DNA from 3 places in the Psychromonas saccharinae genome. Region 2 is predicted to be linked to each of the others. Evidence: predicted binding sites of a transcription regulator. Region 2 holds the regulator's gene; each other region holds the start of a gene.
The links. Region 2 encodes LexA, which represses DNA repair genes until DNA is damaged. Its sites were predicted from a motif close to TACTGTATNNNNATACAGTA; they were not measured.
Positions count from the first base shown of each region.

Region 1 (10,569 bases), 2.1 Mb from region 2:
CAGCTCGCAGCTCGCAATTGCTGCTTTACAAACTTGAATACTTTTCTCTTAAACGCTGACGTACAAACTCTGCAACCGTGTTAAAGAAGAAAGTAAAGATAAATAGCACAAAGGCTGCAAGGAAGAGTACACGGTAATGTGAACTACCGACTTCTGCTTCAGGCATTTCGACGGCAATATTGGCCGAGAGTGAACGCATTCCCTCGAAAATATTCCAATCCATAATCGGTGTATTCCCCGTTGCCATTAACACAATCATGGTTTCACCCACCGCGCGTCCAAGTCCCATCATAACTGCAGAAAAAATACCAGGGCTCGCCGTTAAAATAACAACTTTAGCAAGGGTCTGCCAAGGTGTTGCTCCTAATGCGAGAGAGCCCATGGTTAAACTTTTTGGTACGCTAAATACCGCGTCTTCTGCAATGGTATAAATAGTTGGAATAACCGCAAATCCCATCGCGATCCCCACAATAAGTGAGTTACGTTGGTCGAAATCAATACCGAGTTCATTGGTTAAATAAACACGTGTATTACCGTCGAATAACCAAATTTCTAAGTAATTACTTAGACTCATTGACGCATAGCCAGCAATTAACACAACGGGAATCAAAAACAGTACTTGATACCCTTCCGGAGTGGAATCTTTAATATTTTTAGGCAGTGAACTCCATATTAAGGCAGCTGCAAGCACACTTAAGGGTAAACTGATTAACAATAGAATAAGACCAGGTAAATGACTTTCTACTAGCGGAGCAAGCCATAATCCCGCAAGGAAACCTAAAATAACAGTCGGTAATGCTTCCATTATTTCAACGGTAGGCTTTACGTAAGATCGAATAGCTGGGGACATAAAGTAAGCTGAATAAATTGCACCAGCAACGGCGATTGGCACAGCAAATAACATTGCATAGAATGCCGCTTTAATAGTACCGAACGAAATCGGCATTAAGCTTAGCTTCGCTTCGAAATCATCACTTGCTGACGTTGACTGCCATAAAAACTCTGGTTTAGGATAACCTTCGTACCACACCTTTTGCCATAAAGCAGACCAGGTAATTTCGGGATGTTCATTATCAATACTAAACAAGCTAATTTTATTATCATCTGCTACCAAAGCTGAATTAGCACGTGGTGAAATAGCCGTAACAATATGATCATTATTAGATATATTTTGATTGATTAAACGGGTATGTGCAGTCGAATGATAAATTGATAAATCACCTTTATCATCGGTTACTAAGAAACCTTTACGTGAGAATTCCGGAACGATATTAGTCACTTTACTGCCTGCTTCAAAATCGCGAATAAAAGTAAAATTACGCTTACCGTCTTTTAGCACTTCAAACCATTGACTAATAACACCATTAGAATTACCAACCATCACAGAGCTCGCCCCCGTCAATAAGCTAATTGTTGTTACATCGGCATTTTTAGCATTGATAGCAACACTTTCTTTTAGAACAACATCATCAATATCAGACACATCATAAACAAATAAATCATTATGCGATAAAACAAACAAGTTTCTCAAATTAGGTGTCAATAACATTTGATCCACATGTTCAGGGAAAGACGGTAAGTCGACCACTTCATTTTCCCATTCAGTTTCATCGGTCATCATATTTACATTTGCAGTCAGCAACATGTACAAACCACGATTGTCTTCAGTCACCGCAGCAATACCAGCAGCTTCTTCATTGTATTCCAGCCCTACAGATATAATTTTTTGGCCTTGAGGATCAATGGTCAGTAACGTATCGCCAAGTGGATAATCAATCTTAGGTGAAATCACGCGGACATCATCTGGATAGGAAGTAGAGAAATTAGGTTTAAAAACAACTGCTTCACCTTTACTATCCGCCAGTATAATTGCACCAGTAGTAGAAGATGATCTTGCGAAAGCGGTTTTATCTTCAAGCATCACTTTATCAAGTAAGATTTCACCTAAATCTTGTTCACGTAAAGAATAAAAAGTAAGGTCGCCATCATCGGTTAATTGATAAGTTACATCATTTTGTTCATCTAACCCTAATGCCAGAACTTGACTGGAATTTTGATGAGTAAACTCTTCCTTTAACTCAATTGATACCGGTGCAAAAATTGGCATCACTACATATAAAAGATAGCCAAATATAAGCAACAAAGTAACGAGTACTAAGGACCCACCACTCGTAATACCATATTTGACTAATTTATCTTTAATAACACGCTTTTTATTTGCTGCAAGCGTATTCGCGATTTCACGATCCATTTACCATCTCCAACATAATTAATGAAGAGAGTATAAATTCGTTATATGACAGAAATATTACAGTTAACCGTAATACTGTAATAAAGCAGGAAATATTCAGGATGGAAATATAAAAAAACTAAAAATGTAGCGGGACACACCAATCACATGGAATATGTCAGTTAAATAATTACAGGATAAGTGATTTAGTGCATAACGAAAGTTGATTTAATTGGTTGTACCCTTGATGTCACAAATACTCTGTCAGTCGCAATTTAGGATGAAAAAGTTTGAGATAGGTTAAAGATACATAGCGCATGCTGACATGCGCCCTTTGTAAACAGCACTAAGAAATACAACGATTATAATAAATCGTGTAAAACTTTACCTAAACGTTGAATACCTTCTTTAATAACATCAGGATCAACACTTGAAAAATTCAGTCTTAGCGTATTTAAATCACGTTTGTTAATATAAAAAGGGTCGCCTGGTACAAATGCGACTTTTTGTTCAATTGCCTTATCGAATACCGTCATCGCAGACAGTTTTTCAGGTAAGGTCACCCACAAAAACATCCCACCTTCTGGATTTAAATAAGTCACTTCCTTTGGAAAATATTGCTTAATCGCATCTTCCATAACTTGTTTTTGCTTACCATAAACCGATACAATTTTTTTAATGTGTTTTTGTAAATCATTATCGATTAAAAAACGATGCAATATACGCTGACAGAAATAATTAGAATGTAAATCTCCAGCCTGCTTTGCAATTACTAATTTATCCATTAATGGCTTAGGTGCAACAATCCACCCCAAACGAAAACCTGGGACAACGGTTTTCGAAAAAGATCCCAATAAAATAGTTTGCTCAGGCAATAGCGTTTTAAATGAAATTTTATTTTCGCCTGCAAAACGTAAATCACCATAAGGATTATCTTCAATCAAAAATGTTTTTGTTTTAGATAAACACTTCGCCACTGCTCGGCGATTTTCATTACTGTATGAAATACCTGCAGGATTTTGAAAATTAGGCACTGTGTACATTAACTTCGATGAGCTCGACGTAACAATTTCTTCTAATTGATTTATATCAACGCCATCCTGATGAACCGTAACCGGATTAAACTGTGCGGCATAAACTTCAAAAGATTGAATTGCTCCAAGATAACCAGGTTCTTCGATAATAACTTGGTCACCCTCATTAATTAACACTTTACCGAGTAAGTCTAAGCCTTGTTGGGAACCGTTGGTAATTAGAATATCATCAACATGAATGTCCAAACCTTTGTTTTTGTAATCCGCAACAATAAGCTCTCGAAGTGGCAAGTAACCTTCTGTACTGCTGTATTGGAGAATATCTTTACCTGAATCATTAAAAAGATCGTTGGTTGCTTTTTGTAATGCTTCAACAGGAAAAAGATCTCTATTAGGTAATCCACCAGCAAATGAAATTATCGAAGGATCAACTGCGACCTTTAAAATTTCACGAATAAATGAAGGGGAAACACTTGAAATACGATTTGAAAAAAGCTCGTTCATGCCACTGTCCGTATAATAGTCGAGAATAATTTGGTCGATATTATAGCAACGAGCAGTGTCTAATTAATACTAAAATTACAGCATGTACAATATTTAAAAAATGTTTGGATAAAAATAGGTCGTTGAAAATCGAGGCGAGTAACTATTACAAATAAAAAGGTAAAAAAAAGGAGACAAATTGTCTCCTTCGAAAAATCTAATTACTAATCAGGTAAATTGATTAAGCAAGTGCTTTTTTAGCTACTTCAACTAAATGAGCAAATGTTGCTTTATCAAATACTGCGATATCAGCAAGGATCTTACGATCGATTTCAACAGAAGCCTTTTTAAGACCATTGATGAAACGGCTGTAAGATAAACCGTTAATACGAGCTGCAGCGTTAATACGCGCAATCCATAGTTGACGGAATACACGTTTACGTTGACGACGGTCACGGTAAGCGTATTGACCTGCTTTAGTTACTGCTTGAACCGCTACGCGATAAACACGTGAACGAGCTCCGTAATAACCTTTAGCTTGTTTTAAGACTTTCTTATGACGTGCACGCGCTTGTACACCACGTTTTACTCTTGGCATTTTATTTAATCCTTACTTAAGCGAATGGTAACATTCTGTTAATACTAGGTACGTCTACTTTTGCTACCATGCTTTGTGCACGTAGGTGGCGTTTACGTTTAGTAGATTTTTTAGTAAGGATGTGACGTAAGTGTGATTGCTTACGCTTAAAACCACCAGAAGCAGTCTTTTTAAAGCGCTTTGCAGCACCTTTGTTAGATTTCATTTTAGGCATTGCGAACTCCGCATTGTTCTAAGTTAAATTAAACCAGTAAGGCGAGTATACGAACTGCAACTAGAAAACTAATTGCAGTAAACTACTTCTTTATGCCTTAACTAGCACGTTTAGGGCCTAACACCATCACCATTTGACGGCCTTCCATTTTAGGGAAAGACTCGACAACGGATATCTCTGCTAAATCCGCTTTAATACGGTTTAGTAGATCTAGTCCTAATGATTGGTGTGCCATTTCACGACCACGATAACGCAGTGTTACTTTAGCTTTGTTACCCTCTGTAAGAAAACGAGTCAGGTTGCGTAGTTTTACCTGATAATCGCCTTCGTCAGTTCCAGGACGGAATTTTATTTCCTTCAGCTGAACCTGAACTTGCTTTTTCCGTTGTTCTTTAACGGATTTGCTCTTTTCATACAAGAATTTGCCATAATTCATGATGCGACAAACCGGCGGCTCGGCATTCGGGCTGATCTCAACTAAATCAAGATTTGCATCGAAAGCCATATTTTTAGCTTCTTCTAATGAAACAACACCAAGTGGTTTGCCTTCCGAGTCTGATAGACGAACGTCATTACCAGTTATCTCTTCATTCAAACGATGTTTATTGCCCTGTTGTGGGGCTTTTCTTGCACCTTTTATAACAAATTCCTCCAAAAAAATTAACGACGAGCGATGATTTCTTCTTGAACATGTGCAACAAAGTCATCAATGTTGAACTTGCCTAAATCATCACCTTTACGTGTTCTTACTGCGACTTCATTTGCTTCGACTTCTTTGTCTCCAACAACGAGTAGGTATGGAACACGTTTCAATGTATGTTCGCGGATTTTAAAGCCTATCTTCTCATTTCTCAAGTCCGAAATTGCTCTAATACCTGCTTTTTTCAATTTATTTACGATTTCTACTGCAAAATCAGCTTGTTTGTCCGTAATGTTCATCACAACAACCTGTTGAGGTGACAACCACGTTGGAAAAATACCGGCATACTCTTCAGTTAAAATACCGATGAAACGTTCAAGTGAACCTAAAATTGCACGGTGAATCATAACTGGCGTGTGTCGTTCATTATCTTCGCCAACAAAAGTAGCGTCTAAACGACCCGGCATTGAATAATCGAGTTGTATAGTACCACACTGCCAAGCACGGCCCAAACAATCATATAAAGTAAATTCAATTTTAGGACCATAAAAAGCACCCTCACCCGGTAAATATTCAAATTTAATGTCATTTGCGGTTAACGCATCGGCTAATGCTTTCTCAGATTTATCCCAAGTTGCATCATCACCAACACGTTGCTCTGGACGAGTTGACAATTTGACCGCTACATCTTCAAAACCAAATGTTTTGTAACATTCAAAAAGAATACGGATACACGTTGATACTTCTTCAAGGATCTGATCTTCAGAACAGAAAATATGCGCATCATCTTGAGTAAAGCTACGCACACGCATTAAACCGTGTAAAGAGCCTGAAGGTTCATTACGATGACAAGCACCAAACTCAGCCATACGTAATGGAAGTTCACGGTATGATTTTAATCCTTGATTGAAAATTTGAATATGGCCAGGACAGTTCATTGGCTTAATCGCATAATCATGGCTTTCAGAATGCGTACAAAACATATTATCCTTGTACTTATCCCAATGCCCTGATTTTTCCCAAAGCTTACGATCTAAAATCTGCGGCGCTTTCACTTCTGCATAGTCATACTTTTTAAGTAGTCCACGCATATAATTTTCTAATTCTCTGTAAATAATCCAACCGTTATCATGCCAAAACACCATACCCGGTGCTTCTTCCTGCATATGATAAAGATCAAGTTGTTTACCAATCTTACGGTGGTCACGTTTTGCCGCTTCTTCAAGACGTTTTAAATAGGCATTAAGTTGTTTTTTATCCGCCCATGCTGTGCCATATATACGCTGTAACATCTTATTGTCTGAATTACCGCGCCAATATGCACCCGCTACTTTCATTAATTTAAAGTATTGGCTAAATTTCATCATTGGTACGTGTGGGCCACGACACATATCAACATATTCTTCATGATGATATAAACCAGGACGGTCATTTGCATCGATGCCTTCAAGAATTTCTAATTTGTATTCTTCACCGCGCGCTTTAAATACTGCTTTCGCTTCTTCAACCGATACTTTTTCTTTAACCACTTTATAATTAGTTTTCACTAATTCTTTCATGCGTTTTTCGATTTTAGCCAGTTCTTCATCGTTGATCGCCACATCGACGTCAATGTCATAATAAAAACCGTTGTCAATCGTTGGCCCAATAGCCATTTTCGCTTGAGGATAAAGTTGTTTAACCGCGTGACCTAATAAATGCGCACATGAATGACGTAAAATTTCTAAACCTTCATCATCTTTTGCCGTAATAATAGAAACATTAGCGTCTTTATCAATCGGGTCGCAGGCGTCGACTAATTTTCCATCCACGCGCCCAGCAATACATGCTTTGGCAAGACCGGGACCGATATCAGCAGCGATTTCCATAATAGAAGTAGTATTTTCGAATTGACGAGTGTTACCGTCGGGAAGAGTTATAATTGGCATGCTGTTTTCCTCACAGTGATGCTTCCAACCAAAAAGCATATGTATTTTAGTAATTTAAAAACGAGGCAGCATTTTAGATCAATAATAAGCACATGAAAAGCAGGAATTTACAAGCAGCGGTTAGTATTTAGCTGTTTGATTAAAAAAAGTTTCGAGTCGCGCGCTTCTAGCTTAGAAAACACTGAACTTCGCAGCTCGACACTCGTAGCTAGTAGCGACTTTATTTACTCTGTTTCTTCAACCACATCAACGGGAATGAAATCATTACCTTTAAATAGACTTTGAACAACCTCTTTATTACTCGCCAAATATAAACCGAGTTCTTCTAATTGGTTATCATCGAGGGTGACTGAACTCGCCCCTAGAAAAGCCGCTAGCTGATCGGCACAATCTAACATTTTATCGTATGCGTCTGCTTCTTTTTTACTTGTAAAGGTCATCTTCTCAATACCTTTTCTTTCTACAATATATTTTATAATTACTGCCACGGCGGCCTCTTTAACCTATTCTGATAGTAAATACCAATTTCACTAAGTCGTGAATTTAATTAATGAATTTGCTACAATTGAACAACTCATGTCTTTATATACAGTACAATAAATACGGTAAAAATGCAACTTTTCCAAAAAATTGCTGTATTGTATTTATTAACACTTAAAGATATGAATTATTCCAATGAAAAAAATTATTTGTCTACATTGTGATATGGTGTCCTTAGTACCTGAAATACCAAAAGGTTATGTCGCTAAATGCACGCGATGCAATCACACAATTGAAAAGCATAATAACGCTAATCCCGCGATTATTTTAGCTTTATCAATCACGGCATTAGCCCTTTTAATCCCAGCTTTTTATTTCCCCCTAATATCGATTCATTTACTGGGAATAACTGAACAAACAAATTTATTGCAAGGGGCTTTTTTAATGATAAACCAAGCCCCGATGGTCGCCTTCATTGTTTTATTTTGTGCCGTTATCGCGCCATCATTAATGTTAGGCTGCATCGCATTGAGTAGTGCGTGTTTAACATTCAATTACTACCCTTCGTACTTACCTAAAATATTAAAAATAACAGCAATATTAATGAACTGGTCAATGCTTGAAGTCTATATGGTCAGTTTAATGGTATCGATGTTTAAACTAAATAATGATGCCGTTTTATTTTTTGATATTGGACTCTATTTTTTCATCGCATTATTAGTCATTAATCTACTAATCATTAGTCGATACAGTAATCATGGTTATTGGGAGCGATATATTAATGGTTGATCAACTTAAAGTCGGTACCGGTGCATTACAACAAGGACTGCAAGTATGTAAAACCTGCGGTAATTATAGTCGTCAAAGCGAGCACCCAAGTTTGTGTCCGTATTGTGGAAATCCGATTACTCCACGCACGATTCACAGTCTTCAAAAAACCTTGGCATTATTAATAACAGCCATGATTTTTATTGTCCCAGCTAATATTTATCCAATTACATATTTACTACGAAATAATGACGTCTTACCCGATACGATTTACAGTGGTATTTTAACATTAATTGATAATGGATTACCGATGGTTGCTTTGATTGTCTTTATTGCCTCTATCTTAGTGCCCATCTTAAAAATAATAGGGTTAATATTAATAACACTATCAATACAATTGCATTGGAATTTGTCTGCCAAATTACGCCTAAGGGCTTTTTACCTTATTGAATTAATTGGTAAATGGTCTATTTTAGATCTCTTTGTAATATCCATCATGGTCGCCGTATTTAATAAAGGCCAACTTCTTTCTGTATATCCAGGTATTGCAGCAACATCATTTACCATCGTTGTGTTATGTACTCTTTTTGCTGCAAATAGTTTCGACACACGTCTAATTTGGGATGCCTCTAACGATGAATAATCAAACAACTCCACTACAGGCTAATATTGAGAAGCGCCATGTCATATCATCAATCTGGCTATTACCCTTAATCGCCCTATTATTGGGTGGCTGGGTTTTATTCCAACATTTAACACATGCGAATACTGAAATAAAAATTCATTTCGATAATGCCGACAGTATTATTACCGATAAAACAAAAATCAGATATAAAGGCGTTATCGTCGGCACTGTTAAAAAAATTGAATTAAATGCAACGGAAGGCGTAAATATTATTGCCGATATTGAAGCCCATGCTGCATTTATGTTACGAGAAAACACGCAATTTTGGTTAGTCTCGCCTAAAGCCACGTTAACATCTATTACAGGATTAGATACCGTATTCTCGGGCAGCTATATAAATTTACAACCAGGAGATGGTGCAGAAACAGACACCTTTGATGCATTGTTAGATCAACCTATTAATATTCCAGACAATGCATTACTCATTAACCTACAAAGTGAATCCGCTGGTTCCATTAATGTCGGCACACCTATCTTCTTTAAAAAAATAAAAGTTGGCGAAGTTGCACAGGTTAAACTTTCCGATACAAGCCAGTATGTCGATATAAAAGCCTTTATCGAAAAGAAATTCGGTCACCTAATCAAACAACATAGTAAATTTTGGAATATTAGTGGACTACAAGCAAATATTTCTCGCGCTGGTCTCAACTTACAGGTGGACAGTCTTAGCTCATTAATTGCAGGTGGTATCACCTTTAGCTCTCCCGTAGACAGTCCTGAAAAGAAAACAGGACAAATATTCAAATTATTCAAAGATATTGAAAAAACAGAAACGGGCTTTGCCATTGAATTAACCCTTAATAACATTGGTAATTTACCTAAAAATGCGGGTATTTTATTTAAAGGACACGGCATCGGTCATTTAGCTGATATCAAATATGATTCCAACAAAAAATCCTTTATTGCTAAAGCGATTATTAACCCACAATTTAGTGGCATGATCACTGAAAATGCACAATTTTGGATAGAAAGAACTAAAATCTCTTTTTCTAAAATTAGCAATTTAAGTAATATTATCAGTGGAAATTACATTGCCTTTTTACCTGCTGAAAACGTGATAAATGAACAACAAGCTTCTCATTTTATCGTGCAAGACTCACTGCCACCAACATCACCGCCAACCATTATCAAATTACAAACAGATAATGCCACCGGGATAACAAACGGTGCGCCGATTAGTTATCAAGGTTTAAAAATCGGTGAAGTGCAACAATTAGATTTTTCGGATAACGGCCAATATATTGATGTATTAGTCAATATTGATCATCAATACCAATACTTAATTAATCAAAATAGTCACTTTTATTTATTAAGCGGTATTAATATCGATGCGACGGTAAGTCGTATAAACATTCAAACCGCTCCCATCGATAGACTCGTATCAGGTGGAATCGGACTATATAACGCAACGCCCGTCACTAAAACGGATCAACCGAGCTCGGCTTTAAATAAAACATTCCGTATATATCCTTCCAAACAAATGGCCAAAATAGGAAAAAATAGCTTTAG
Region 1 covers NZ_CP195153.1:2,381,564-2,392,132, forward strand. Annotated here, with positions in the region: gene ACR30L_RS10540 (ABC transporter permease subunit) at 26-2,251, opposite strand; gene ACR30L_RS10545 (PLP-dependent aminotransferase family protein) at 2,593-3,768, opposite strand; gene rplT (50S ribosomal protein L20) at 3,989-4,345, opposite strand; gene rpmI (50S ribosomal protein L35) at 4,362-4,559, opposite strand; gene infC (translation initiation factor IF-3) at 4,657-5,214, opposite strand; gene thrS (threonine--tRNA ligase) at 5,220-7,127, opposite strand; gene ACR30L_RS10570 (YebG family protein) at 7,352-7,615, opposite strand; gene ACR30L_RS10575 (paraquat-inducible protein A) at 7,803-8,396, shown strand; gene ACR30L_RS10580 (paraquat-inducible protein A) at 8,389-9,018, shown strand; gene ACR30L_RS10585 (MlaD family protein) at 9,011-10,569, shown strand, end outside.
Region 1: a site for LexA is predicted at 7,702-7,721, ahead of ACR30L_RS10570 (YebG family protein). Genes of this name have one in related genera too.

Region 2 (10,569 bases):
TCGTTTTCAATTAAAAAGAACATTGTCATGTCACCATATTAAACAAACATTTTTTATTAATGACTAATTTCAATCATAAAACACTAAGAATTCATCGTATACAAAAATGCGTTTACGCTATGATCAACTCCCTAGCTATAGAAAAGTGGTGAATAACGTGCCAATTTGGCGTTGAGTTGTTTTAAAACAAACTCCTAAAATGTATTACCACTTTTACAAAACTGAGATAAAGTATAAATAATTATTCCCTCCCTAATATAATAAAAAACGATAATTGGTTTTCTTTCAGTCCCAAAACTTATCCGTTCTATTCTATTTGCCGCTAGGCTGATTTGTTACCTAAAGTAACAATAAATTAATTAGAAATAGCCTAATAAGAATAACAATGAAATAATCGCCATCTTTTTATACTGCCTTTAATACACTAATAAATACAAACACTTAAAGTACTTTGTATTACACTAATTCCCTTTAGTGAATTCAGTATAGCAACTAAAAACAGGATTTTTTTCTACCTTTATCACACTTTGACTTAGTTATTTTAAATCCGATAAATCATAAGGTGTTACTTGATAAACACAGTAATTTAACCAATTACTGTAGAGCAAGTTCCCATGGCTTCGCCACGTTGCATGAGGAGCTTGTTTCACATCGTCATTGGGATAATAATTGATAGGTAGCGCAGGGTTAAGACCTTCGCTTAAATCTCGTAAATATTCATTATGTAAGGTTTCTGCATTGTATTCAGGATGACCACTTACAAACACTTGGCGACAATCGGGACTGGCCGCAAAATACAAACCAGCATCGGGTGCATCGGCAAAAATAGTCAAATCGGTATTTTCTAAAATAGTTTCAGAATCAAATTCAGCAAAGCGTGATAAAGGGGCCCAAAAATGATCATCAAAACCACGTACTAAGGGGTGATGGTGATGATGAGTCGTATGTTTATAAATACCCGACAATTTAGTCTCACGGGTTTCCTTTTCAAGATCATATAAATATTTAAATGCAGCCTGTGCAGCCCAACATAAAAAGAGTGTTGAGGTGACATTGTGTTTAGACCATTCCACTATCTCAGTAAATTTATCCCAATAATAAACCTCTTCAAAAGGAATTGTGCCTAGGGGCGCACCTGTAATAATAAAGCCATCCCATTTTTTATCTTTTACACGTTCAAAATCACCATAAAACTTATCAAGGTGATCCTTTGGTGTGTTTTTTGATGCACGCGCGTCTACACGTAGTAATTCGACGTCAACCTGAAGTGGTGTATTAGAGAGTAATCGCATCAACTGTGTTTCGGTCTCAATTTTCTTCGGCATTAAATTTAAAATAAGTACTTTTAACGGACGAATATCTTGAAGACTCGCACGAGATTCAGACATGGTAAAGATGTTTTCTGACTTTAAAATACTTGCAGCGGGAAGACCATCAGGGATACGAATTGGCATTACAATGCTCCATAAAAGTTTTAGACATCTAGAAGTCTAACTGAATTTTAATAAGACAACAAAACATTTATAAAATGATATGCTCTGATGTTCCAACGAATCAACACCGCCACAAAAGGATTTACTATGTTTGACATTATTCAAGCGGATTTAACGCGTCCAGAACATGCACAGGCTTACCTTTCTCTGATGTCTCACTATGCAACGGATCCAATGGGAGGCTCTGAAGACCTCTCTGACTTTACTAAGCAAAATCTTGTAGAGGCACTTTTACAACGTTCCGATGTATTTATTGTGTTGGCATTTAAAGATAATAAACCTGCGGGACTGTTAACGGCTATTGAAGGTTTTTCCACTTTCGCTTGTCAGCCATTACTCAATGTACACGATGTCGTTGTCTATAAGGACTTTCGAAGTCAAGGGATCACTACTTTGCTATTTTCAAAAATTGAAGAGATTGCCAAGCAGCGAAACTGCTGCAAAATCACCTTAGAAGTATTAGCAGGCAATGAGATCGCCAAAAAAGCCTATACTAAACAAGGATTTTCTGGCTATCAACTTAACCCTACATACGGTGATGCATTGTTTTGGACTAAATCATTGCATAATTAACTGCTTATTTTTATCTAGCCTGCTATAAATCCAAAATAAACTCATACCACGTGCCAACATAAAGGCATTCATTGCCAACCATAGGCCATGATTGCCTTGCTCTTCCGCCAAAAACCAGGTGGGAAAATAAACAATACATAGAGAAAAAATCATGCTATTACGCATATTTGTAGCCCGTGTCATGCCGATAAAAACACCATCAAACACATAGCCTAGCATCGAAGTTAATGGAATTAATATTAACCAAGGTAAATAACGATAGGCCTGTTCTTGAACACTCACAATCGAGGTTATTTGGTTGATAATACTTTCACCAAAACAATAAAACAGTAACACTTGCACCACACTAAATAACAATGACCAAAAGATAATAACTTTAATTGCCTCTTTTAGTTTATCTAAACGACGACTACCAATACTTTTCCCGACCAAAGCCTCAGCTGCATATGCCAGACCATCCATTGAAAAAGAGATAAGCGATAAAAATTGCATTAATACCGCATTTGCAGATACAACATCATCACCTAATTTAACACCTTGTAATGTCATAAATGTAAACGCAATTTGCAAGCATAAAGTGCGAAGGAAGATATCACGATTCAACGCAATAAAATACTTGAGCGAAACCCAATTTAATACTGATTTCAACAATACTTGTAACTGCGTTTTATGCCAATCAGGACGAACCATCTTAACAACAAAACTAATACCAACAGCAAGCGCAACGTAATCTGAAATTAATGAAGACCATGCTACTCCCGCTACTCCCCAATGAAAAACAACGACAAATAAAACACTTAAAATAATATTAACGAGATTAGTAATAATCAGCAAAAACATCGGCGCTTTCGCATTTTGCATCCCTAAAAGCCAGCCAAGTAACACCATATTCATCAAAGCCGCTGGCGCACTCCAGATGCGAATAACGAAATACTCACGCGCATAAAACAACACCTGTTCACTACCATCGACAAAATGAAAGGCAATTCGAGCAATAGGCGTTTGCAGCAATAGAATAGCGGAAGCTAACATAACAGCAATAAACATTGATTGAGCTAATAAATGCAGACTTTTTTGGCGATTATTCGCTCCATAGGCCTGCGCAACTAAGCCGGTTGTCGACATACGCAAGAAAATTAATATCCAGAAAAGTAAAGTCACAACCATCGAACCGATGGCGACACCAGCTAGATAATAAGATTCAGGGAGATGACCTATCACAGCAGTATCAACCAAACCAAGTAGTGGAACGCTGATATTAGAAAGCATCATCGGCAAGGCGATGGCAAAGATTTTTTTATGAATAGAACGAGTAAAAAAGTTGGATTTTGTCATTAGAGTAGACATCTTTATTGGCTATCGAGAAAGAAAAACAAATAGTAACATCTAATGTGCTGCAGAAATATACTCAACGCATTGATCACGTCAGCAGGTAAGCCATGCTAGTTATAAAGGCTATTTACTTTATTTTTGCCACTCCCTTTACTCAAATAAAGTAATGTATCGGCTTCTTTTATTAATTCACTCGCCGTTCGACATTGATTATCTAACGAGAAGCTAACGCCAATACTCACGGTGACAATAAACTCACTTTGCTGCCAAGAAAAGCGATGATTATGCAATCGCATTCTAATTTTTTCGGCAATGCTCGTTACCCCCTCAAAAGAGGTGTTTGGTAGAAAAACAATAAATTCTTCACCTCCCCAACGTCCTGCAACTCCATTTTCAGCAACGATATCCAATAAGATACTCGCAAAATACGCAATAACATGATCACCTTGTTGATGCCCATAATTATCATTTACTTGTTTAAAATCATCAATATCAATTAATAAACAGCCAATTGGCTTGGTTTCTCTATATTGCACTTCTAACCAATCATAAATAGCAGAACGATTAAACAGGTTCGTTAATTGATCGTGGGTTGCCTTATACAGCAACTCTTTCTCTAGCAACATTTTCTCGGTTATATCTTCTAAAATTCCCTGAACTGCTGGTAATCCATCCCAATAAATCACATTGTCAGTAATTTTAAACCATCGTTTTTCACCGTCATAACACAAACACTCTGCAATGATATTTTCACTTTCAAGTTTAACGCCTGCAATAAGCGCTTCATTACGTTGTATTGCATGATCTCTACATCCAACAGGCAGTCTGTCTAAAATACTTTGCTGAGATAATACAAATTCAGGCGATGTAGCCCTCATGACATTTGACCACGATTGATTAACTAAAATAGGAACAAAATTTCTATGTAGAACAATAGCCTGCGTAGAATTTAGAATTAAGTTTCTGTAATTCTGATAATTTTCTTGAAGTTGACTTTTCATCTCAACTAGCGGCGTTAAATCGATAACGGTAGTTTGTATTGCAGGACTATTTTCCCATTCGATAACATGAACAATAGAAAAAACAGTAAATTCGCGTCCATGACGATCAATATTTTGAAAAGTCTGTCCACGCGAAGACATTTTACCAGAAATAAAATCATCACAGTTTTGAATAGCTTGAGCATGAAATTTAGGGCTAATCAGATCAAGAAAAGAATCAATACTAGCAAGTAACTCTTCAGAAGAGCTATAACCGTAAATCCGCGCATAGTTATCATCAACCGACATGACTTTCATATCTTGTATGATAATAACGCCGTATGTAGAATCGATACTTATTTCAGGCATATCCATGATAATCTAAAAAAGCACTCCCATTGCTTAATAATTATAATCAAGTGTATACCAATATTATGTTTATCGAACAACTATTTAACGTTCAAAGCGAGATATTTAACTATTGATAGATTGTTGGATAATGAATGCAACGTATTGATTGCAATAACAAGCCACTATTATTGCAAAATAAACGAGTCATTAACATTCATTTTAAGATGAGGTAAAAACAAAGATCACTATTACATCCAATCAGTATTACGGATCACACCAACTGCAATGCCTTCAATATCAAATGACTGGTACTCTAAATCGACTTTAATAGGCGAAAATTTACTATTTTCAGCCTTCAGAGTGACGTTACTGCCTTCGCGGTAAAAACGCTTAACGGTAACATCATCTTCAACACGAGCGACAACAACTTGACCATTATTAATATCTTGCGTTTTATGCACGGCAAGTAAATCTCCATCCATAATTCCAATATCTTTCATACTTTCACCCTGCACACGTAACAAGAAATCGGCATTAGGGTGAAATAAAGAAGGATCGACGTTGTAATGAGACTCAACGTGTTCCTGAGCGAGGATGGGTTCTCCAGCTGCAACTTTACCAATCAACGGCAAGCCTTCTTCAGCTTCTTGAGTCGGTTTTTTGAATTTATCTAATACCCGAATACCACGAGATGTACCAGATACAACCTCAATAGCACCTTTGCGTGCTAATGCTTTAAGGTGTTCTTCAGCAGCATTCGCACTTCTAAAACCAAGAATTTTTGCTAATTCAACACGTGTTGGTGGGCGGCCTGTTTTTTCAATACAGTCTTGAATAACATCCAACACTTCACTTTGACGTTTAGTTAATTCTTTCATAACTCCCCCTATATAGGCTGTAATTACAAACAGTGTATATCCACACACTAATTTATACTAGCTACAATGGGCGTTTTTATTAAAAAAGAGACAATAAAAGAAAATTTTACGCTTCTACTACAACTTTCCATTAAAATTAAGCACAGTCTCGCCATTTTTATTTTTAGCACCAACCCAAGAGAAAACCTCTTTAATATTTGAATTAAGCTGCTCACCGGGTTTTAATAACCCTTGAAGTTGATATAAACCATTTTCTTTTAATAGGAATTTACCCGTTGTGGTTAGTTCTTCTGATTTTTGCTCTATATCTCCGACTAATTGACCCGCATCACAACTTAAATCAATATGCGCCGATTTAAGATCAACTTCTCCAAGTTCGCTATTTACGTTAGCATTATTCCAAACCGCAAACCCATCAACTTCATCACAATAGGGATCACCCTGGGATGCGTATTTTATAACAAGGGAGAGATCGCCAGTAATCTCAGCAGGTACAGTAATATTGGCGTAGGACATCAACTCTGCTGCACTCATATCTACGACAACATTTTCTGCGGACCACCCCGAAAAACCGTATAGCACCGCGCCTTTACCAGACATGGCCTGAACACCATTATGAAAATCGATATCAAATTTTAATTTTAAACCTAGTAATGCCAACCAATCGAATTCCCATTTTACTGCTTGTAATTGAAATTCGTTATTGTAATTAATATGGTTTGCTTGGCCATCCCATAAAGTCCCCGACACTGCTCCAATAGTGACACCACTGTTTTGAGGAATAAAACGCACCACCTGTTGTACAGGTAAAGTAATCAACAATGACCCTAGATACAGTACAACCAATAGTAAAATAATCTTTATCTTCATGCGGATATTATCTCTTTAATTTTTTATTAGTTAGCCAACACTAAACGATTAACTTTTACATGTCCGAGCGGATCTATTTTTGAAAAATCCGTCGATACAACTGAAATGAAATTTTGATTACTCAAATTCGTTAACCACAATATAAATTGATCAAATTCAATATCGGTAATAACAACCTCGACTTGATCCGTTTTACTTTCTATACGGGAAAAATTAATCCCGAATTGTTTCGCACTTCGGCTAATAATTTGTTGTAAAGTTAATGGTTGCAAGCCGACTCGACTACTACCTGCACCTGCTTGCACTAATAGCCCCGCCTTTTCTTCTACCCAAGCTAAGGTTTGCTCACTACTTGCTAATCGTTTTTCACTGGCTTCAATTTGGGTTGAGAGAGGCTTCCATACTCCCCAATAAATAATGGCTAAAAATAAAAAAGCAGCACTAAGTATGGATAATTGACGCTCTCTTTCAGTAATGCTGTCCCACCAGCTTTTAAATTGCTCAATCATTATTTCATCCTTATAGTCAGTAAACCGCTGACTTGGCCGTTGCTATTGCTCAGTGCGCCTTGTTCAACTTCAAATTGCGCAGCTAATGCTTCATTAAACTTCTCAAATGATTGAAAATTATCAGCATTAGCAGAAATTCGCATTTCTCTATTTTTATCATCAAATTTTATATTACTAACCTGTAATTTAGGGCTATTAGCAAAAGCGGGAACCAAATCATTAAGCATTCGTAAAAAATTGGAATCAGCATTGCCATCCAGACCAACAAGCATTGATTGGATCTTTTTCTTAATGCGCACATACCGCAAGCTGCTTTGCTCTGGAAATGCCTGCTTATAAACAGATTCAACACGGGCTTTTACTTGCTCCGTTTGTGCTTCAATTCGCGCATTCTTCAACGATAAATTAACCAACACTAAAACAAACAATCCAACACATAAAATCGCAGGGAGTCGCCATTTTTCAAGCAGGTTATTTCTCTCTTTATAGGGCTTAAACGGCCCTGTTAATAAATTTACTTTATTATTCTTAACTCCCTTGGATAACAACTCAATCGGAAGCAATGGTGATAATTCAGTCCAATGGCCAACTTGGCAATCTGTTGCCGCGCTAAAGCTTTCAATATAAACAGGTTCTTCATCTGTTATTTTACTGGATAGAATTAACGCCAACATATCCTGTTCACAACTCCAAGCAATATCTTGGCTCTCTCTAATAATCCATTGACTACCTAATTGCACTGCTTGCCATTTACCATCCTCACCAACAGGCAATGTCAATCCTTCTGGGATAAACTGTCGACAAGTGATCTCTGCGTCTTCTAACCAACTAAGCCACATGGTTATTTTCTTTTTTTCACAAATAGCAACATGCAGAAGATCAGTTTGCTTAGCAATAACATTAAAGTGTAGGAGCTCGACATCTGAGGCTAAATCATCTTCCACGAGATAAGGTAATGCTTGTTGCATTTGTCGATTAAAACTTCCTTTAATTGGTATTTCGCGGATTGGCACATCGACACAAGGCACAAGACAAACAACGGTCCGATTCTGTGCTTTTTCAGTTAATAGGCTTAACTGCTCTGCATTTTCCAATTCACCCGAAGCGATAATTTCATCTTCATTATCGGACCAAATTAGCCAGTGATTTTTTTGCGAAGCTTTGCTTGCTAAGCGGATTATTAATCGTTCATTCACAAACAACCTCCCTGAAACCCATTATACTCATCAATATTTCCACTTATTTTACCAACATATCTAAGCCGCTATATCAAATACAAGACGACTACACTCCACCAGACTGGTAGCGAATAACACTGGCTTTTTCTGATTCTATATAAAACAAAAACTTAAATACTTGAATGCGATCTTCAAATTCTGCAATACCATCAAATTCAAAAAATTCACTCGTCACTGCAAGTTGACTTTTAACAGCACTTTCAACCGTTATATCATCAAATAAGCTGCTATCTAAAAATTCATCCACATCACTCCAGCCACTAGTCGGCCTTTCTTCTAATAATGCAGTAAAATCATCCACGGTTAAATCTTCATCATTAAAGATTGCATACAAGATCTCCGCTTGATCTACTTTAATGGTATTAACATTAATAGCTTGTTCTATTGATGGAACAGCGCATAAATAAGGTTTTATCTGTTCATATACGTCTTTCGTTACTCCCTGAACAGCACGCAATTCCGTGAGATCAGTCATACTCGCATTAGCTGTTAAATGAGGCACTTTCAAGCCCTCATAGTAACTATCCTCTGCTCCCTGAGAACTATCGCTTTCGTCATCATCATCGACCCAATCCAGCGTAGATTGTGCAACAGTTTCCGCACTGTAATCTTCAATATCAAGTGTATTTAATAACGTTTCAAATTGTGCTTCCGATGTTTCATCGATAACGGCATTAACATTAAAACAGCTTCGTAAATCTTTTATTTCACCCGCAATATGTCCATTATCAAGCGGAAAGATCATATCCGGCGTGGCCCAAATTTGATCCAAACTGACTACATCACTATCGGCAAAATCTTCATCAAGTACCATGCGCCCTAACTCTGCAGCTGCTTGTCCGTACCAATATACCTTCTGCGAGAAAGTAATACCTTCGGTCCGTTTTAAACTCAATGTTAAACGCCCTGTCATCGTCGCAGCAACGGTAACCATAATAGCTAAGATCATTAATACGGTTACCAATGCAAAGCCTTTTTGTGGCTTACGATTTAGCATGGCTAACTCCCAGAGTCCGCAGAAATAATAAATACACGACGAATTTCTGAATATTTTTTAGTTGTAAAACTAATCTCAATACCGTCTGGTAAACTATCTGTAGAGGTCCAGCTATCCTGCCAACTACCATCCCAAAAGCGAAAGCTTAATGTTTCAACATCATTTAATAAAACCTGTTCCTGTGGCTCATCGCCCACTTGCAAATCGGGATATAAAAAATATAACCGCTGTAACTGACCTTCTTTCAACCGATAACGTACTCGAAGCAATTCAGAGCGAGGCAATAGATCAAAAGGGTTTGTCCAACCTAACCGCGTAAATTCAATACCTTGATCGTCAGACTCAAATAATGATTCGCCAGCAGACATCACCTGTAACTCTTCTTCTTCTACATTTTCATCGCGAGACAAGCGATAAGTAATTTGTGAAAAGTCCTGATCAATAATTAACATTGCGCGTTGTAACTCTGTCAGCGCATTACTATGTTCTTTACTAATTTCACCGCTTCGTAAGACACCTTGTAATATTTGATAGGCAGCAAGGCTTAACATTGCAAAAATAGCGATGGCAACTAATACCTCGAGTAGAGTAAACCCTTTATTATTTCGCAACGTAGGTCCTAATATAAGCAAGTGCTTGGCCATCCTCTTTATCACTAACTTCAATATCGAGCGCTTTAAAATCACTGTTTGCGGTCGCCACCAATTGATAGCGAACGTACCAAGTCACCCCACCCATATCATCGGTTTCTTTTGTCCAACTCTCGCCCGGCCAGTTTTGCTCAAGTCGTAAATCAGATAAATGGTTGCTAGCGACCCATAGAGCCAGTGTCTTGTGCTCAAGATATGCTTGGTTATTTAAAGCCCCTGAAGCTGCCTTCATTACTGACAGACCAGATACCGCCAGAATCACTAATGCCAGCATCACTTCTAGTAATGTAATGCCAACTTGTTTAGATAAATACCGAGCAGCGCTGACGTTACGCATTATTCCTCCTCGGATATGGTGACATTACCAGTCGTACTGACCGTAATGGTTATCGCTTGCACATTTGCACTGCTCTCATTAAGCGAAAGCGTCACCGCAAAAGGCGTTACCTCACCACTCGACATCAAATAAACCTGCGGTTTTAAATCCACAGTTCGGTCTTCTCCATCGATATGCACTAAATCATCATCGCTAATAAAAGTATCCTGATCTTCGGTATCAAGCTCATCCCATGCAATACCGGATAAACTGTATTCGAGAGATAAAGTTTCGGGCAATTCAACTTTATTTTGTATTTGTTTATTCTCTATTTGCTGCCAATTTTTAGTTTCATAATCATAAAAAACAAATTGATAACTGT
Region 2 covers NZ_CP195153.1:4,440,650-4,451,218, forward strand. Annotated here, with positions in the region: gene metA (homoserine O-succinyltransferase MetA) at 537-1,454, opposite strand; gene ACR30L_RS19860 (GNAT family N-acetyltransferase) at 1,581-2,066, shown strand; gene dinF (MATE family efflux transporter DinF) at 2,052-3,401, opposite strand; gene ACR30L_RS19870 (sensor domain-containing diguanylate cyclase) at 3,509-4,747, opposite strand; gene lexA (transcriptional repressor LexA) at 4,978-5,607, opposite strand; gene ACR30L_RS19880 (type II secretion system protein N) at 5,725-6,477, opposite strand; gene gspM (type II secretion system protein GspM) at 6,504-6,986, opposite strand; gene gspL (type II secretion system protein GspL) at 6,986-8,182, opposite strand; gene gspK (type II secretion system minor pseudopilin GspK) at 8,271-9,221, opposite strand; gene gspJ (type II secretion system minor pseudopilin GspJ) at 9,224-9,832, opposite strand; gene gspI (type II secretion system minor pseudopilin GspI) at 9,822-10,208, opposite strand; gene gspH (type II secretion system minor pseudopilin GspH) at 10,208-10,569, opposite strand, start outside.

Region 3 (10,569 bases), 1.6 Mb from region 2:
TATTGAAGAATAATAGGTATAAATATGATGAATTTAGCAATAATTAAAGATGAATTATTAGAAGCTGAAAAAGTGCTTAAGGCATTTATTGCCGATCCTGAGAATTTACAACATATCGAAGATGCTGCCGATTTACTTGCTGCGTCCTTTAAGCAAGAAGGTAAAGTACTTGCTTGTGGGAATGGCGGATCTCATTGTGATGCAATGCATTTTGCTGAAGAACTGACGGGCCGATACAGAGAACATCGTCCTGCCTATCCTGCCATTGCTATTTCTGATCCAAGCCATTTATCCTGCGTGAGTAATGATTATGGCTATAATTTTGTATTCTCCCGTTACTTAGAAGGCGTTGGGCGTGCTGGTGATGTACTGTTTTGCCTGTCAACAAGCGGTAATTCGGCGAATATTTTGGAAGCAATAAACACTGCAAAATCAAAAGGTATTTCGGTGATTGCTTTAACCGGTAAAGACGGTGGTAAAATGGCGGGATTAGCGGATGTGGAAATTCGAGTACCGCATTTTGGTTTTGCAGATCGTATTCAAGAAGTACATATAAAAATTATACATATTTTGATTTACTTGATTGAACAGAAAATGGCTTAATTCCTTTAAAGGTTATTGTAAAAATGTGTGAATTGCTTGGCATGAGTGCCAATGTCCCGACTGATATTTGTTTTAGTTTCAGTGAATTAGTTAAACGTGGTGGTGATACAGGGCCGCATAAAGATGGTTGGGGAATTACTTTCTATGAAGGAAAGGGTTGTCGTGATTTTAAAGATCCTGAACCGAGTTGCCATTCCAAGGTCGCTGAACTAGTAAAAAACTATCCAATTAAAAGTAAGTCTGTTATTAGTCATATTCGCCAAGCCAATAGAGGCGATGTCAGCTTAGAAAATACCCATCCTTTTACCAGAGAATTATGGGGAAAAAATTGGACGTATGCTCATAATGGTCAATTAACTGGCTATGAACGTTTACCCATGGGAAGAGCTCATCCAATTGGCCAAACAGACAGTGAGCGCGCTTTTTGTTGGATTATTGATAAGCTTTATCAAAATCATAAGACGGAACCAACAGATATTATTGGCATGTTTAAGGAAATCGCCGGTTACGCTGATACACTGCGTGAAATGGGCGTTTTTAATATGTTACTAACAGATGGCGAATATCTTGTGTGTTACTGCACCAATAATCTCCATTGGTTAACGCGACGTGCTCCCTTTGGAGAGGCGCAACTTATTGATGAAGATATGACCGTCGATTTTAAAAAAGAAACCTCCGATACCGATGTGGTTACCGTGATTGCCACCCGACCCCTTACTAAAAATGAACAGTGGAACAAAATGCATGAAGGTGAATGTTGTGTATTTCATTTTGGTGAACGGGTCCTGTAATTCCTTGTGATGTCGCAGTTACTTAAATGGTTATAGGCATTTTGCATTTATATGTTGAGTCATTTACCGTCTGTAGGTGGCTAAATTATACCAATTGTATTAAATATGTGATCTAAATTTTGAGCTGGAAAATGGTTTAGTTTGAGGCGAAAGTTGCCACTACCGAGAGATTAACAAGTGAATCCTCTAACGTGAGAATTAATATAAAGACATTAATTCTTTAATGGTTTTTCCCTTAACGAAACTTTCAACAAAGAAATAAACTATTTTAACCAGCAAAATAGATCAGCTAATTATTACGATTGGTATTATTAATGAGTTGGAGAAAATAGTGTTTAATTTTATTGGTAAATGGATTGGGAAGTTATGGATAAAAGTGCTGTTGTTATTGGTTGTGTTAGGGATTGCAGCCACACTTTATTTAGATAATGTTATTCGCCATACGTTTACGGATAAAAAATGGTCTATACCTTCAACTGTTTATGCGCGTCCTCTTGAATTATATCAAGGCGCTGTATTATCTCAGGATGATTTAAAAACGGAATTACAATTATTGGGATATCAATTTGTTAAACAGGTCTCTCAACCTAAACAGGCTGCGGTAATTGGTAATTCGGTGACGGTCTACACCCCAGAATTTCAATTTAGTGATGAGATTGAACCTGCTCGAAAAATTAAACTGACCTTTAATAAAGGAACAGTTAGTGATTTAAGTAGTGACGATAGTGCTTTTTTAATACGCCTAGAGCCAGTTGTCATTGGCGGAATTTATCCTTCGCATAATGAAGATCGTTTACTGGTCCAATTATCCGAAGTTCCTCAGACACTACAAGATATGCTAGTTGCCGTTGAAGATAATAACTTCTATCAGCATTACGGTATTTCATTTCGTGGTATTGCGCGTGCTGCAATTGCGAATATTAAGCAAGGCGGGATTGTTCAAGGTGCTTCTACGTTGACCCAGCAATTAATTAAAAATTATTATTTGAGTTCTGAACGTACCCTGTGGCGAAAGGCACAGGAGGCAGTTATGGCGGTGTTATTAGAAGTACATTTTACTAAGCAAGAGATACTAGAAAGCTATATTAACGAAGTTTATTTAGGACAGGATGGCCCTCGTGCTATTCATGGATTTGGGTTAGCGAGTCAATACTACTTTAATAAACCTCTCGCAGATTTATCCATCTCACAACAAGCGCTCTTAGTTGCTTTAGTGCGCGGTGCAAGCTATTACAATCCTTGGCGAAATCCTGAACGTGTTTTATTGCGTCGTAATTTAGTGCTTGATATTGCGGTTCGTGAGAAAAGTTTAGATGAAAATCAGGCAATGCTAGCAAAAGCACAACCCTTAACGGTGGGGGAACATTCTGTAAGTGGCGGTAAACGTTACCCTGCTTATTTAGATTTAGTTCGTCGTCAGTTACAACGTGATTATGACGCAGAATCCTTGAGCTCAGACGGTCTTTCTATTTTTACGCATTTCGATCCACTTGTTCAATCAACTGCAGAAGAAAGTTTAACCGCAGCGATTAAAAAACATACCTCCGGTAAAACAACGGTCCCACTTCAAGGTGCTGCCGTTATCACTCGTCCAAATACTGGGGCGGTACTGGCTATTGTGGGTGGAGCCGATGCACGTTACGCTGGATTTAATCGTGCGATTGATTCTCGCAGACAGGTTGGTTCTTTAATTAAACCCGCCGTTTATTTATCCGCATTAGAAAAATCGCAGCAATTTACACTTGCGACGTTATTAAATGACGATAGTTACCAGCAAAAATTACCTAACGGTGATGTTTGGTCTCCTAAAAATTATGATCGTAAAGATCATGGTCAAGTTATGCTTTATCGTGCATTAGCGCATTCTTATAATCAAGCAACGGCACGACTAGGTAATCAAATTGGATTAGACAATGTTGTAAATACTATCCATCGATTAGGTGTTACTGAAAATATTCCTGAATTACCTGCGATTACGTTAGGTGCAGTAGGAATGAGCCCACTTGAAGTTGCACAAATGTATCAAACCTTATCTGCAGATGGTTTTTATACGCCATTACAAGCAATAAGTGCGGTGATTGACCCGAGTGGCAAACAATTAAAACATTACCCATTGGCAATTGAAAAACGATTTGATGCAGCGACAATTTATCTTTTACGTTATGCTCTACAAGCTGTTACACATGAAGGAACAGGAAAAGCATTGCAATGGTTGATTCCCAACTTTGCGGTTGCAGGCAAGACGGGGACGAGCAATAATTTACGCGATAGCTGGTTTGCGGGCTTTTCTGGTGATTTACAAGCCGTTGTTTGGATGGGACGAGATGATAATGAGTCGAGTGGATTGACCGGATCTAGTGGTGCATTACGCGTTTGGGCTGATATTTTTAAACAACGTTCACAATTACCCTTACAAAATATCCCGCCTAAGAATATCACCATAAGCTGGGTAGATGGTGAGAGTGGTGTTGGAAGTCAAGATACCTGTAGTAATGCGATCCCTTTACCATTTGCACAGGGTTCAGAACCTTTGCAGGAAATAAAATGTCTACATGGTGTTGATAAAGTTTTAAATTGGTTCCATGAGTTATTGGAATAAATGAGAGAAGATAATGAATACATTAAAAAAGGTAACGCTATTTTGTGTCCCGTATTTTTTGGTGGCATGTACAACTATTTCACCAACGGGGTCTAAATCAGGTAATAAGCAAACGCCTGAAGTCAAGGATTTGATTACGCAGCCAAAGGACATAAAAGATCCCTCTGAAGGTATGAAAGAAGCACCGGTAGATAAAGCTGTGCAAGCAAATATTGTGGTGCACTCCTTGTTAGATCGTGCTCAGCAGCAACTTAAAAGTGGAGATCAGCTGGGCGCAGAAGGTTCGTTAGAACGTGCGATTCGTATTGCACCTCGTTATCCTGAAAGTTACTTTCGTTTAGCAGAATTACGTTATCAACAGGGACAATACCCACAGGCAAGTTCATTGGCTGAAAAATCAATTAGCTTAGGTGCTGATGAAGTATTATCTAAGCAAGCAAATGCATTGTTACAAAAAATATCAACAAAATAATGTATAAAAAAGCAATCTTATTGTTAGATTGCTTTTAATTTTTACTTATAAAGTTAAACACTAATAAGATCTCCATCAGAAATAAAGACTGTTTTATAAATATAACTATCTGTTTGTTAAATGAAATTTCAATATAATACAGCATGTTAGCCTTATTATAATTGATTTTTATACGTAGCCTTCTTAATGAATATCACTTCAATCCTCTTCATGACTAGACATCATTTGCAAAATAACAGAAAATAAAGACTGTCTATATAAACAGGTGATTAATTTGTCTGATCTGGCAGCGGTAAAACAACGTAAAATAATCCATATCGACATGGACTCGTTCTTTGCGTCGGTCGAAATGCGAGATAATCCTGCACTGTGTCATGTGCCACTTGCCATTGGTGGAAAAAGTGAGCATCGAGGGGTACTGTCTACCTGTAACTATATTGCCCGTGAATACGGTTTACATTCCGCTATGCCGACCTTTCAAGCCAAACAATTATGCCCAGACCTAGTTCTAGTCGCGGGCCGAATGCCCGTTTATGTTGAAATCTCGAAGAAAATTCGAGAAATTTTTTTTCGTTATACGGATTTAGTTGAACCGTTATCCCTTGATGAAGCCTATTTAGATGTTACCGATTGTACGTTGTTTAAAGGCTCGGCTACTTATATTGCGCAGGATATTCGGCGAGTTATTTTTGAAGAACTCGCTTTAACCGCCTCGGCAGGTATTGCTCCCTGTAAATTTCTTGCCAAAATTGCGTCCGATGAAAATAAGCCTAATGGTCAATGTGTGATTGTGCCAGAGCAGGTCGATGCGTTTATTAAAACCTTACCCCTAAAAAAGATTCCCGGTGTCGGGAAAGTTACCCAGGAAAAGTTAGCGCAACGAGGGTTATTTACCTGTTTAGATATTCAACAATATCAACCTACCTTATTATTGTCCGAATTTGGTAAGCAGGGCGCGCGATTGATTGCCTTTAGTCAGGGGATTGATAATCGCTGTGTGGAACCAAATCGAGAAAGAAAGTCATTAGCTGTTGAGCATACCTTTGGGCAGAATTTGCATAGTGAAATACAATGCCTTGAAAAGTTGACTGGCTTATTTAATGAATTGGAAAGACGGTTAGTAAAAGTATTAGATCAAAAGTCGATTATACGGGTTGGTGTTAAATTGAAATTTTCAGATTTTACTCAAAAAACCACGGAGCGAAAATCAACAAGGGTATCGCTTTCACTTCTTTCTATTTTATTGCATCATCTATTGCAACAACATCAAGGTAAACATATTCGATTAATTGGTGTGTCAGTGGGACTCGAAAATAAAATTAAGCATGAGCAAACTGCAGTACAATTAAGTTTTATCGAAAAAGGTTTTTATTAAATGGAAAAGCTCATACTTATTACGGGAGCAAGCTCAGGTCTAGGCGAAGAATTTGCTTTTCAATTAGCGGCGCAGGGGAATTCTCTTTTGCTAGTTGCACGTCGTTTAGAAAGGTTGCAATATATTCAGCGCGATATAATCAAAAAGCATGCGAATGTCCGTGTGTTTTGCCTGTGCGTTGACTTAAACGATGCATCCAGCGGACAACAAATAATGGATTATATAAACAGCCAAGGATTGCCGTTAAATGGGGTTATTAATAATGCCGGCTTTGGTCAGCGTGGGCAATTTTCAGACATCGCATTATCGCGCCAGATGGATATGCTACGGGTCAATATTAGTAGTTTGGTTTCTTTATCACACCTTGCAATTCCATTATTAGCGAAACATGATGGTAGTTTTATTATTAATGTGGCGTCCATTGCTGCATTTGTGGCAGGGCCTAATTTGAGTGTTTATTATGCCAGCAAAGCTTTTGTGCTTTCTTTTTCTGAAGCACTTTATGAAGAGCTGAAAAAACAAGGCATTAAAGTCAGTACACTTTGTCCTGGTCCGACGGATACGGAGTTTTTTGAGCAGGCTAATATGCCAAAATCCCCATTATTTAAACATTTTGTGATGGATAAACATGCGGTTGTTAAATATGCCTTAGCCAATCAACATAAGGCGATCGTTATTCCTGGTTTTGTTAATAAAATGAGTGTGTTAGGGGCAAAATTTTTACCAAGCTCCATAGCACGAAAGCTTGCTTATTTCATTCAAAAATAGGTAGAATATTAAGAAATAGTGTGTAAATCACATTTTACTGTTATTATTCCGCCGTTAAACAATAAATTGAAATAGGAATTATTATGAAAATGAAACTATTGGCAGCAGCCGTATTAGTATCAGCAACAAGTGTTGCAAATGCAGGTTTTTTAGACTCATTATTTGGTAGTGATGAAGAAACGACAACAGCTGCAGAAGTCAAAACAACGACTGAAGCACAAGTTGAAACTGTTACTGATGCAGCAAAATCTCAGATGACTTCTGCTGTGGATGCTGTTAAATCAACGGCGACTACTGCAACAACAACTGCAGCCGTTGCTTCTGCAACTTCAGGCTCTACTTCAAGTAGCTTATTGTCAGCTTTAACATCTCAATTAGGTGTGACGGATACACAAGCAACAGGTGGATTAGGATCGTTGATGCAAGTCGCTCAGGGTTCATTATCGACTGATGATTTCAGCTCTTTAAGTGATAGTGTACCTAATATGAGTACATTATTAGCAGCTGCACCTTCTTTAACATCTAGCGATAGCACAAGTGGTGTGACTGACTTATTGGCTAGTGCGGGTGGTGCTGCATCATCAATTAATACCATTGCAACGTTAACCAAGCAATTTGAAGCACTAGGGTTAAGTTCTGATATGATTTCTCAGTTTGCAAGTATTGCAACTAGTTACTTTACAAGCAGTGATAATAGTACTGCTAGTTCTCTGCTACAAAAAGGCTTAAGTTCTATTCTTTAATAGAACAAGTTAAAGTAAAAGGGCACTTTATTCGGTGCCTTTTTTTATGTCCCAATATTAACAATGCCATCATAAATAAATTGAATAGCAAGCGCAGCAAGTATCACACCTAGGAATCGTTTTAAAATCTCGTCTCCGGTTTTACCAATTACTTTTTTCAGGTATTTAGCTAACAGCATTAATACGAGCGTTAACATTAATGTGCTAAGAATAGCTAAATAAACCGATATAGTACCAGCCGTATTGTCCGTATGTGAAAACAATAATATTGATAATGTTAATGTACCAGGGCCTGCCAAGAGAGGGATAGACATGGGAAATACGGAAATATCTTGATTTTTACCCGATGCCGATACAGTTGTTGATTGGGTGATCATATTGAATGCCGTATAGAAAAGCAGTAAACCACCCGATATACGTAATGAATTAATATTAATACCAAGGTGAGCAAAGAAGGTTTCACCGTAATTACCGAATAATAGCAATGTGATTGCACTAATGATTACTGCTTTTATTGCCATTTTTTTTCGGTAGCTTTCATCGCTATCACGTGTCAGTGAATTAAAAATTAGCGCCGCCCCAATAGGATCGATAATAACAAACAATGCGGTTAATGCATGTAAATAAACCGAGATATCCATGTCTCATTCCTATAAAAGTAGTTGCGAATTAAGTTATAACTATCCGCATCAATATCAAACCAATTTTGCTTGTTAAAATTATTGCTAGCGTTGTTGTTTGCAACGTTAATACCTAGCTATTTTTCAATCAAATGCTTTGTTCTTATTTTTTCTTGCGCAACGTTGACGATATACTTGTACGAGTGGAGATGTCCACCTAATTCACCAATCGTTTTAAAAAATCAAGTGAGCAATACCAGCAATAACGGGCAAGGTTACTAATGTGCGTAAGATAAAGATAACAAATAATTCGATGGCATTAATGGGAATTTTACTTCCTAACATTAATGCACCAACTTCACTCATATAAATAAGTTGTGTTACTGACATGGCTGCAATGACAAAGCGTGTCATATCTGACTCAATCGATGCAGCTAGAATTGAAGGGATAAACATATCAGCAAATCCGACGACAATGGTTTTTGAGGCTTCAGTCGCTTCTGGAATATGTAATAATTCTAAAAATGGAATAAATGGATAGCCTAAATAATCAAAAATAGGGGTGTATTCTGCTACAACTAATGCAATAGTCCCAATCGCCATAATGACCGGAATAACACCAAATACCATATCAATTACATTTTTAATGCCGTCTATAAAAGTCGCTTTAAATCCCGTTGAGTTATCCGCACGATGTAACGCATTTGCCAGACCCCATGAGAAAACATTATGGCCTTCGGGTGTTAATTCATCTTCTTTTGAGCGTTTTTCACCATTAATATAATGATCTTTTTTCCAACAAAGCGGTGGCAATTTTGGAACGACAATCGCTGCGATAAGACCGGCCGCACAAACGGCTAAATAAAATGGTACAAATAAATGTTCAAGCTTAACCTGTGAAATAACAACTAATGAAAATGTAATTGAGACGGCAGAAAAGGTCGTACCGATAACTGCGGCTTCACGTTGAGTGTAGAAGCGAGATTCATATTGTTTACTGGTTAATAAAATACCTACGCTGCCATCGCCTAACCAAGATGCCATACAATCAATGGCGCTGCGGCCGGGTAAATTAAAGACTGGACGCATGACTTTTGTTAATAATGTGCCAAACAATTCAAGTAAGCCAAAATTTAACAATAAGGGCAGTAACATGCCGGCAAAGATAAATACGCATAGCAAAACGGGCAATAAATCATTTAATACTAATGCACCGGTATTACTTGAATAAATCGCTTCTGGACCAACATTAAAGAATGCCATCACGATAAACAATGCACCTAATATACGGGTTATAAACCACACTGGAGAAACCGTGAATAAGCCAGTTAAAAATGTATTATTATTAATAAATGTAATATTTAAAAGTCGATTTAACAGTGTGATTAGTGCGGTAAATAATACAATGGCTAGTAAAAGTGTTGTTGATGAATCACCCAAAACACCGAGTAACCCCTTTGCAATAACGGCAATAGGAATGGTTATTGCTCCCTGATAGCTAATTGGCGTCATAAACAACAGTAAACCAATTAATGAAGGGATAATAAAAGTTAAAATGGTTGCCAGAGAATGTTTTTTTCTGGTTATTGTTGCTGCTTCAGCTAGTGTTTTCGCCGTCACATTGTTCACCTTAAAAAAGTATAAAAATAGAGTCGTTACAGAGACTAAAATCTGGATAACGGAAAGTGCGCAAGAGTACTTTTTTTAGGGGAGGTTGTAAATATAATCTGACTGTTTTTATGGTTATTGTCATATTGCTATGTGGATGGGATTTGAAGGTATAAAAATTGGGCAAATAAAATTTATTTTAACGTTTAAAATATGTATTTGTAATAGCCTTTACGGGTTAATAGTAAAGGCTATTATGTATTTAGTTTTGAGCTGGAATACCATCGACATCAATGTCATCATTCAGCTTGAAAAATAATTTAGTTTCTGCAATCACGACGTGGCGTAGTGCGATTAAACCAATCAAATTAGGTATAGCCATTAATCCATTAACAATATCAGCTATAATCCAAATCATATCTAAATGTAAAAATGCACCTGAAGCGATTAATGCAATAAAGATAACTTTGTAGGTCAATATACCTTTAGTACCAAAAAGATAAACCACACAACGTTCACCATAATAATTCCAGCCAAGAATGGTGGTGAAGGCAAAAAAGATTAAACCGATAGAAACCAATAATGGGCCAACTGTATCAGAGTCTAATCCTACCGCAAAAGCATGTGTTGTCATGGCTGCCCCGGCTAATTCTGTTTGCCATGCACCAGTTAAAATAAGCGCCAAACCAGTCATGGTGCAAATAATTATCGTGTCAAAGAAAGTTCCTGTCATAGAGATTAACCCCTGACGAACACAGGAATCTGTTTTTGCTGCCGCTGCGGCCATTGGCGCACTGCCTAAGCCGGATTCATTTGAAAAAACTCCGCGTGCGATACCCGATTGAATGGCTAGCATCATACCCGCGCCCAGAAAGCCACCAGTTGCTGCCGTTGAAGAAAAAGCAGAGGTTAACACTAATTGAATTGCGCCGATAAGGTGCTCAGAATTGGTAATAAGTACACTTAAGCAGGCTAAAATATAGAATAGTG
Region 3 covers NZ_CP195153.1:2,884,392-2,894,960, reverse strand. Annotated here, with positions in the region: gene lpcA (D-sedoheptulose 7-phosphate isomerase) at 28-603, shown strand; gene ACR30L_RS12800 (class II glutamine amidotransferase) at 627-1,394, shown strand; gene mrcB (penicillin-binding protein 1B) at 1,726-3,993, shown strand; gene ACR30L_RS12790 (tetratricopeptide repeat protein) at 4,007-4,465, shown strand; gene dinB (DNA polymerase IV) at 4,749-5,840, shown strand; gene ACR30L_RS12780 (SDR family NAD(P)-dependent oxidoreductase) at 5,841-6,608, shown strand; gene ACR30L_RS12775 (DUF2780 domain-containing protein) at 6,692-7,351, shown strand; gene ACR30L_RS12770 (MarC family protein) at 7,396-7,992, opposite strand; gene ACR30L_RS12765 (YjiH family protein) at 8,206-9,483, opposite strand; gene ACR30L_RS12760 (alanine/glycine:cation symporter family protein) at 9,842-10,569, opposite strand, start outside.
Region 3: a site for LexA is predicted at 4,713-4,732, ahead of dinB (DNA polymerase IV). Genes of this name have one in related genera too.